2 regions of the Priestia flexa genome follow, and region 2 is predicted to be linked to the other one. Evidence: riboswitches for the same ligand, from Rfam matches in the RefSeq annotation. Region 2 holds a riboswitch; the other holds the start of a gene.
What was found. Region 2 has a riboswitch for glycine ahead of gcvT (glycine cleavage system aminomethyltransferase GcvT). Riboswitches for the same ligand answer to the same signal wherever they lie in the genome.
Positions count from the first base shown of each region.

Region 1: linked by a shared signal. The riboswitch ahead of LZP85_RS06855 (ACT domain-containing protein) and the one ahead of gcvT (glycine cleavage system aminomethyltransferase GcvT) in region 2 are both predicted to bind glycine.

Region 1 is NZ_CP090431.1:1,346,637-1,350,159, forward strand. Features, by position in the region: gene LZP85_RS06845 (cysteine-rich CWC family protein) at 1-26, shown strand, start outside; gene LZP85_RS06850 (PFL family protein) at 49-1,410, opposite strand; gene LZP85_RS06855 (ACT domain-containing protein) at 1,425-1,697, opposite strand; glycine riboswitch at 1,788-1,863, opposite strand; partial or broken gene LZP85_RS06860 (carboxypeptidase) at 2,188-2,319, opposite strand; gene LZP85_RS06865 (cold-shock protein) at 2,678-2,878, opposite strand; partial or broken gene LZP85_RS06870 (DUF3898 domain-containing protein) at 3,060-3,523, opposite strand, start outside.
Region 2 is NZ_CP090431.1:2,940,021-2,943,543, reverse strand. Features, by position in the region: gene LZP85_RS15135 (DEAD/DEAH box helicase) at 1-1,037, opposite strand, end outside; glycine riboswitch at 1,224-1,312, shown strand; glycine riboswitch at 1,316-1,397, shown strand; gene gcvT (glycine cleavage system aminomethyltransferase GcvT) at 1,504-2,592, shown strand; gene gcvPA (aminomethyl-transferring glycine dehydrogenase subunit GcvPA) at 2,624-3,523, shown strand, end outside.

The sequences.
Region 1 (3,523 bases), 1.6 Mb from region 2:
ATAAAGAGAGTCAGCGTGAAGAGTAATGATTACGCTGACTCTTTTTACTTAATTAATCAATGCTTGTAGGGGAGCAGGAATTCGTCCACCGCGATTTACTAATCGCTCAGAGCTATAAGGGTTAACACCCATGACTGGAGCTCGTCCTAGAAGACCACCGAATTCTACCATTTCACCTTCATTTTTACCGGGAACAGGGATAACGCGTACTGCGGTTGTTTTTTTGTTAATCATTCCAATTGCCGCTTCATCAGCAATCATTCCTGAAAGCGTAGCAGGACTAACATCTCCTGTTAAAGCAATCATATCTAAACCAACAGAACATACGCAGGTCATCGCTTCAAGTTTTGATAGATTTAGAGAACCGTCGGTAATTCCTTTAATCATCCCGTTATCTTCACTGACCGGAATAAAAGCCCCACTTAGACCACCAACGTAAGAGCTAGCCATTGCGCCTCCTTTTTTCACAGCATCGTTCATAAGTGCTAACGCAGCAATTGTACCATGAGTACCCACACGTTCTAACCCAATTTCTTCTAAAATTTCAGCAACGCTGTCGTTAATAGCATTAGTAGGAGCCAGTGATAAATCCATGATGCCAAAGGGAACGTTTAGTCGTTCAGCCACTACGCGTCCAATTAACTCACCAGCGCGCGTAATTTTAAATACCGTCTTTTTAATTACTTCAGATACCTCACCTAAATCAGCATTAGGATGACGTTTTAGTGCATTTAAAACAACACCAGGGCCACTAACACCTACGTTTAAGACCACTTCACCTTCACCTGAGCCGTGAAAAGCCCCGGCCATAAACGGATTATCTTCAACAGGGTTACAGAACACAACCAGCTTGGCGCAAGCAATGCCATCACGATCTTTTGTACGCTTAGCCGCTTCTTTAATAATAACGCCGAGCTGTTTTACAGCATCCATATTAATACCGGTACGAGTGGTGGCTACTGAGATTGAAGAACAAACGCGTTCTGTTACGCTAAGGGCTTCAGGTAACGCGTCTAGCAACGTTTGATCACTCTTTGAAATTCCTTTATGAATAAGAGCTGAGAAGCCTCCGATAAAATCGACACCAACCTGCTGTGCAGCACGGTCTAATGTTTTAGCGAGCGTGATTGTTTGTTCAACCGTTGCATGACCTAAAATCTCTGCGATAGGAGTAATTGAAATACGCTTATTTACAATTGGAATTCCATATTCTTTTTCAACCTGTTCAGCAGTTTCTTTTAATTCACCTGCATATGAAACAATTTTGTTGTAGACATTTTGATTCATTGTTTCAAAGTTAGAATCAGCACAGTCTCTTAAACTGATACCCATTGTTACTGTACGGATATCGAGGTTCTCCATTTGAACCATTCGGATGGTTTCCATCATTTCTGTTAAAGCAATACTCATATTTATTCCTCCTTTTATACGCGATGCATAGCTTGAAACGTTTCTTCAAGCTGCACGTGAATTTTTAAACCAAGCTCTTCGCTAACGTTATTTAAAGAATGTTGTAGCGAGTTTAGTTCAATAGCTGATACATCGACAATCATCATCATCGTAAAGAAATCTTGTAATATTGTCTGACTAATATCGAGGATGTTAACACCTTGATTTGATAAGACAGTTGTGACGCTTGAAATAATCCCTACTTGATCTTGTCCAATTACGCTAACCACAGCGCGCTTTTGTTGCATAATAATCACCTCAAAAATAATATAGAAAATAAAAAAAGAGATTGGAAGAATCCAATCTCGAATAGGTCATCGAATAACATACGTATGTATCGTTACTCTTCTGTCCTTTTGCCTGAGATTGTGAATCCTTCGGCGCCACCTAAGCGGTCTCTCCAGAAGCTGCTCCTGTTGTAGTGTTATCCACAACAATCATTGCTTGGGGAATATTCAATTTAACATTGGCTCAAAAACCAATAGAAAAATCATATCAACAAAAGAAAAGATAGTCAATGTTTTTTGAACATTTCTATTGTTTCATCATGTTTACTTAGAATGGGAGAGTGTTTTGTGCTATATCACACTTAAAAATAGAGCAATAGAAGCAAAAGGTGAGAGGAGAGGTAGGAGCTAAGGCTTTTCATCAATAGTTCAGCAAAGGGAAAAGGGTACAATTGTTATAAATAGAAAAAAAGGAAAGCGCCTATCAGTCGCTTTCCTGTGATAATCTTTATTACTCGTCTTCTCCAGAAGGGCGAGTTGTTTGGGTGGCAAGCGTGTCCCAAAAGCTTGTATCTGCATTTTCTATTGAGCCATCTGAAATAGCTCTTACAGTTGAGTCTAAAGTAGTGATTGTTTGTTTAATGTGCCATTAGTTAAAAAAGGCATGAGTTTAAAATACTGTATTTTGAGAATATTTAAAGTAGAATGTAAACAAATTATTGTAACTGTACAAATAAGTGAAAGTTAAGACGAGGAGAAAGAGGGAGAGGGCGGATACCGCAGTGGATGGCTAGTTACTGATTATCATGAGATGTGTAATAAAAAATTAGGTATTATAAGAATACTATGCTATACTAAGTTTACCATTTTCTTTACCAGTTACTATCTGTGTTTTGATGTTCCCTATTCATTCGTGAGTAGGGTTTTTATTATGTCCAAATTTCAATGTAAATTAAAAACAGACTCTACAAGTAGAGTCTGTACATAGATGTCCGTATTAATTACGCTTTTTGAACGTTAGTAGCTTGAGGTCCACGTTGACCTTGCTCTACTTCAAAAGTTACAGCTTGACCTTCATCTAAAGATTTGAAACCTTCGCTTTGGATTGCTGAGAAATGTACGAATACATCGTCTCCGTTTTCGCGCTCGATGAATCCAAAACCTTTTTCTGCGTTAAACCATTTTACTTTACCTTGTTCCATTGTTGTTGCCTCCTCGTGTGCTTTGCACACATTGTGTTACTATTCTTGCTCAAATCTTCAGACGAAAGTTGTTAACTTGTCAATCCTTACCGAACAAAAATAATTCTTCTTAAGAATAACAGAAACAGTTCAGTATTGCAAGTAAAGTAAAAAATAGATGCGTCCGTTTATTATTTTTGGCTCATTCTTCCCATTTTTTACTGCTGATTTTCTCAATAATCCCGTGCAAATCCCCAGGCTTATGAAACTCAATTGGAGACGCGCCTTTTTCAAACAAAATCGATTCTGCTTCAATTAACGCCACGTAGCGTCCGTTCACTTTCGCTAAGTGAATATTTTCCCCGAAATCCGCTAACAGTCCTTTAATCTCCGTTTCGCCAAGCTTCATTTTAAGCTCGGCATCAGGCGTATGCTCGACGATATGAGCAGCAGCTTCCATAACTTGATGGGTATCCAAACGTTCTTGAAGCTCATGCTTTTCACTTGTTGCCCACAGTTCCATGTCCGACTCAAACTGTTCAAGTTCTACGCTTTCTGCTTCAAACGTTTCGCTGACGTGTTCACGCACCATATCCATCACTTGTGTTTTCATAATCTCAGGCATCGGCTCGTTGTAGTCAATAAATTTCAAGAAGTCTTCAAAGT
Region 2 (3,523 bases):
TTAAGCATCTGAGTAGCTTTTTCACTGTTTTCGTCCTCTTGGCGTTCAAGCATGCTTTTTAAGGTCATAAATACTGCTTCGCGACTGCTACAAGCTTCGCGCTGCAATGTTAAAATTGCAAAGGAACTGCTGGGTAAATTTGAATGTTGCTTAAATGAAGTGATTTGATCATACAACTCTCGTTCTTCAGATGAAAACTCAACAGGAACGGTTTGAACAATTCGTTTTGTCCATTCAATACCTGTGTCTTGCCTGCGGTTTCGAATCATCACTTTGTTAACGAGTTCCTTTAAATACTCATCATTTTGAACAGAACGTTTCTTAGCAGAAAATAAATCAGCAAAATAATCTTTGTTTCCTAGGTGGCCTGGTTTTAATAACGAAACTAAGTTGAAAATCTCTTCTACTCGATTTTGAATTGGTGTCGCTGTTAATAATAAGCAAAACTTTTTCTTTAAGCTTTGAACAAACTCATAGTTTTTTGTTTTATTATTTTTTAGTTTATGAGCTTCATCAATGATGATAAGGTCATAATCTTGTTCTAATACAATTTCGCGATGAGGAGAGCGCTTGGCTGTATCAATGGATGATACTACTACGTCGCATTGCTCCCACACGTATGTTTTCTTTTGTGGAACAGCAGGAATAAAAAATTTATGGTTAAGTTCCATTGCCCATTGGGATACAAGTGATGCTGGTACAAGAATAAGGGCTTTTTTCACAAGACCACGAATCATATATTCTTTTAAAATGAGTCCTGCTTCAATTGTCTTTCCAAGCCCCACTTCGTCAGCTAAAATCGCTTTTCCATTCATTTCTTCTACCACTTTTTTAGCTACTTCTAACTGGTGTGGATGCGGGGTTAGGTCTGTTAAATGGCGAGGTGCTTGCAGGCCTTCAAATTCAGTAATTAACGTGTGCTCCTCGATTTCATATGCTAATTTATACATTTCCCAATCAGACCAAGAGCCGTCTTGCTCAAGTTTACTTAAAAAAGTAGATTCCCATGCTTCATCTTTCTTCATACTGATGTTCATCGTTAGTTTTGCTCCTTTCTGAAAGTTTTTATTGAACTGCTGAACAGAATCATGTAGGATAAAAATATATTTTAGAAAATTTAAAATAGAAAATAGATTGTCACTAAATGAACTATTTTGTTATTGATGTGTGTAAGTAATAGTTTCTTAGTAGTATGCCCAAAATTACAAACTTTATAGAGGCGAATGATGACAAGGGGAGAGACTGCTTTAAAGTGGCGCCGAAGGAGCAAACAACATGTGAATCTCTCAGGCAAAAAGACTCTTGTTGGACGCAACTCTGGAGAGCGTCTATTTCGAATAGACCACCCACGAGGCAAACCTATTTAACGGGTAAACTTTCAGGTGAAAAGGACAGAGACTTCCTGCTATACAGCAGGGAGTTCTCTGTCCTTTTTTATGTGTAAAAAAGATACGATGATTCCCCGAAACCAAAGCAAATGGCCTTATATGAGGAGGATGTTAAATGACTGAGCTAAACAAAACACCACTTTACGATGTCTATCAACAGTACGGTGGAAAGATTATTGATTTTGGAGGTTGGGCTCTTCCAGTTCAATTCTCATCTATTAAAGAAGAACATCATGCGGTTCGTACAAAAGCTGGCCTGTTCGATGTTTCTCACATGGGAGAGTTTGATGTAAAAGGGACAAATAGCTTGGCATTTTTACAAAAAGTTATGACGAATGATGTTTCAGTATTACGTCCAGGTAAAGCACTATATACCGCGATGTGCTATGAAGATGGGGGCACAGTGGATGATCTCCTTGTTTATCAAAAAGGAGAAGATGACTACCTGCTTGTTGTAAACGCAGCAAATATTGAAAAAGACTTCGAATGGCTACAGCAGCATAAGCCAGAGAGTATTGAGCTTGTAAATCGTTCAAGTGAGTTTGCTTTACTAGCTTTGCAAGGTCCAGCTGCACAAGGTGTTTTACAGAAATTAACAGATGAATCATTATCTGACTTGAAACCATTTACATTTAAAGATGATGTAGAAGTAGCAGGTGTGAGAGCGCTTGTTTCACGTACAGGTTATACAGGCGAGGATGGTTTTGAACTGTACTGTTCTGCATCAGATGTAGTAACGCTTTGGACTGAGCTTTTAAAAAATGAAGAGGTAGTTCCGTGTGGATTAGGAGCACGAGATACGCTTCGTTTTGAAGCAACTTTAGCTTTATATGGTCAAGAGCTTTCAAAAGATATTACGCCAATTGAAGCACGTATCGGATTCGCAGTGAAAACGGATAAAGAAGATTTTATCGGCAAAGAGGTATTAAAGCGTCAGCGTGAAGAAGGACCAAACCGCAAGCTTGTTGGGCTTGAAATGATTGATAAAGGAATTCCACGACATGGATATGAAGTGTTTAGTGAGGAAGAAGAGATTGGCTTTGTTACAACAGGCACACAATCGCCAACTTTAAATAAAAACATTGGTCTTGCACTTATCGATGCTAAACATGCTGAGCTAGGTACAGAAGTGTATGTGCAAGTGCGAAAAAGACGTTTAAAAGCAAAAGTCGTGAAGACACCTTTTTATAAGCGTTCAAAATAATGTTGGGTAATTAAAGAGAGGGGACAAAAGAATGGTACATCGTTATTTACCAATGACATCAGAAGATCAGCAGCAAATGTTAAAGGCAATTGGCGTGTCTTCAGTGGATGAGTTGTTTTCAGATATCCCAGAAAGCGTTCGTTTCCAAGGGGAATACAATATAAAAAAAGCGGCATCAGAATCTGAGTTAGTAAAAGAGTTAACAAACTTAGCTACTAAAAATAAGAACGTAAAGGAATACGCTTCATTTTTAGGAGCAGGTGTTTATGATCACTATATGCCAATTATTGTTGATCACGTTATTTCGCGTTCAGAGTTTTACACAGCTTATACACCATATCAGCCTGAAATTTCGCAAGGAGAGCTGCAGGCTATCTTTGAATTTCAAACGATGATTTGTGAGCTAACAGGAATGGATGTTGCCAATTCATCCATGTACGATGGTGGTACAGCACTTGCTGAGGCAGCCATGTTAAGTGCAGGTCAAACGAGAAAGAAAAAAGTGTTAGTTTCAGAAACAGTTCACCCTGAATCACGAGCTGTGTTAGAAACGTACGCAGCAGGTCAGTACATTGAAGTAGTAGAAGTACCAAGCAAAGACGGCGTAACGGATCTGACGGTGCTGAAGGAGCGCATGGATGATGATGTAGCGGCTGTCATCGTTCAGTATCCAAACTTCTTTGGTCAAGTAGAACCTTTAAGAGAAATTGAAGCCATTGCTCATCAAGGAAAAGGAATGTTTGTTGTATCAAGCAATCCACTATCTCTTGGATTGTTAACTCCTCCGGGTCAGTTTGGTGCTGATATTGTTGTAGGAGATGCACAACCTTTTGGTATTCCAACACAGTTCGGTGGTCCTCACTGCGGCTACTTTGCTACAACGACAAAGTTAATGCGTAAAATTCCAGGACGCTTAGTTGGTCAAACGATT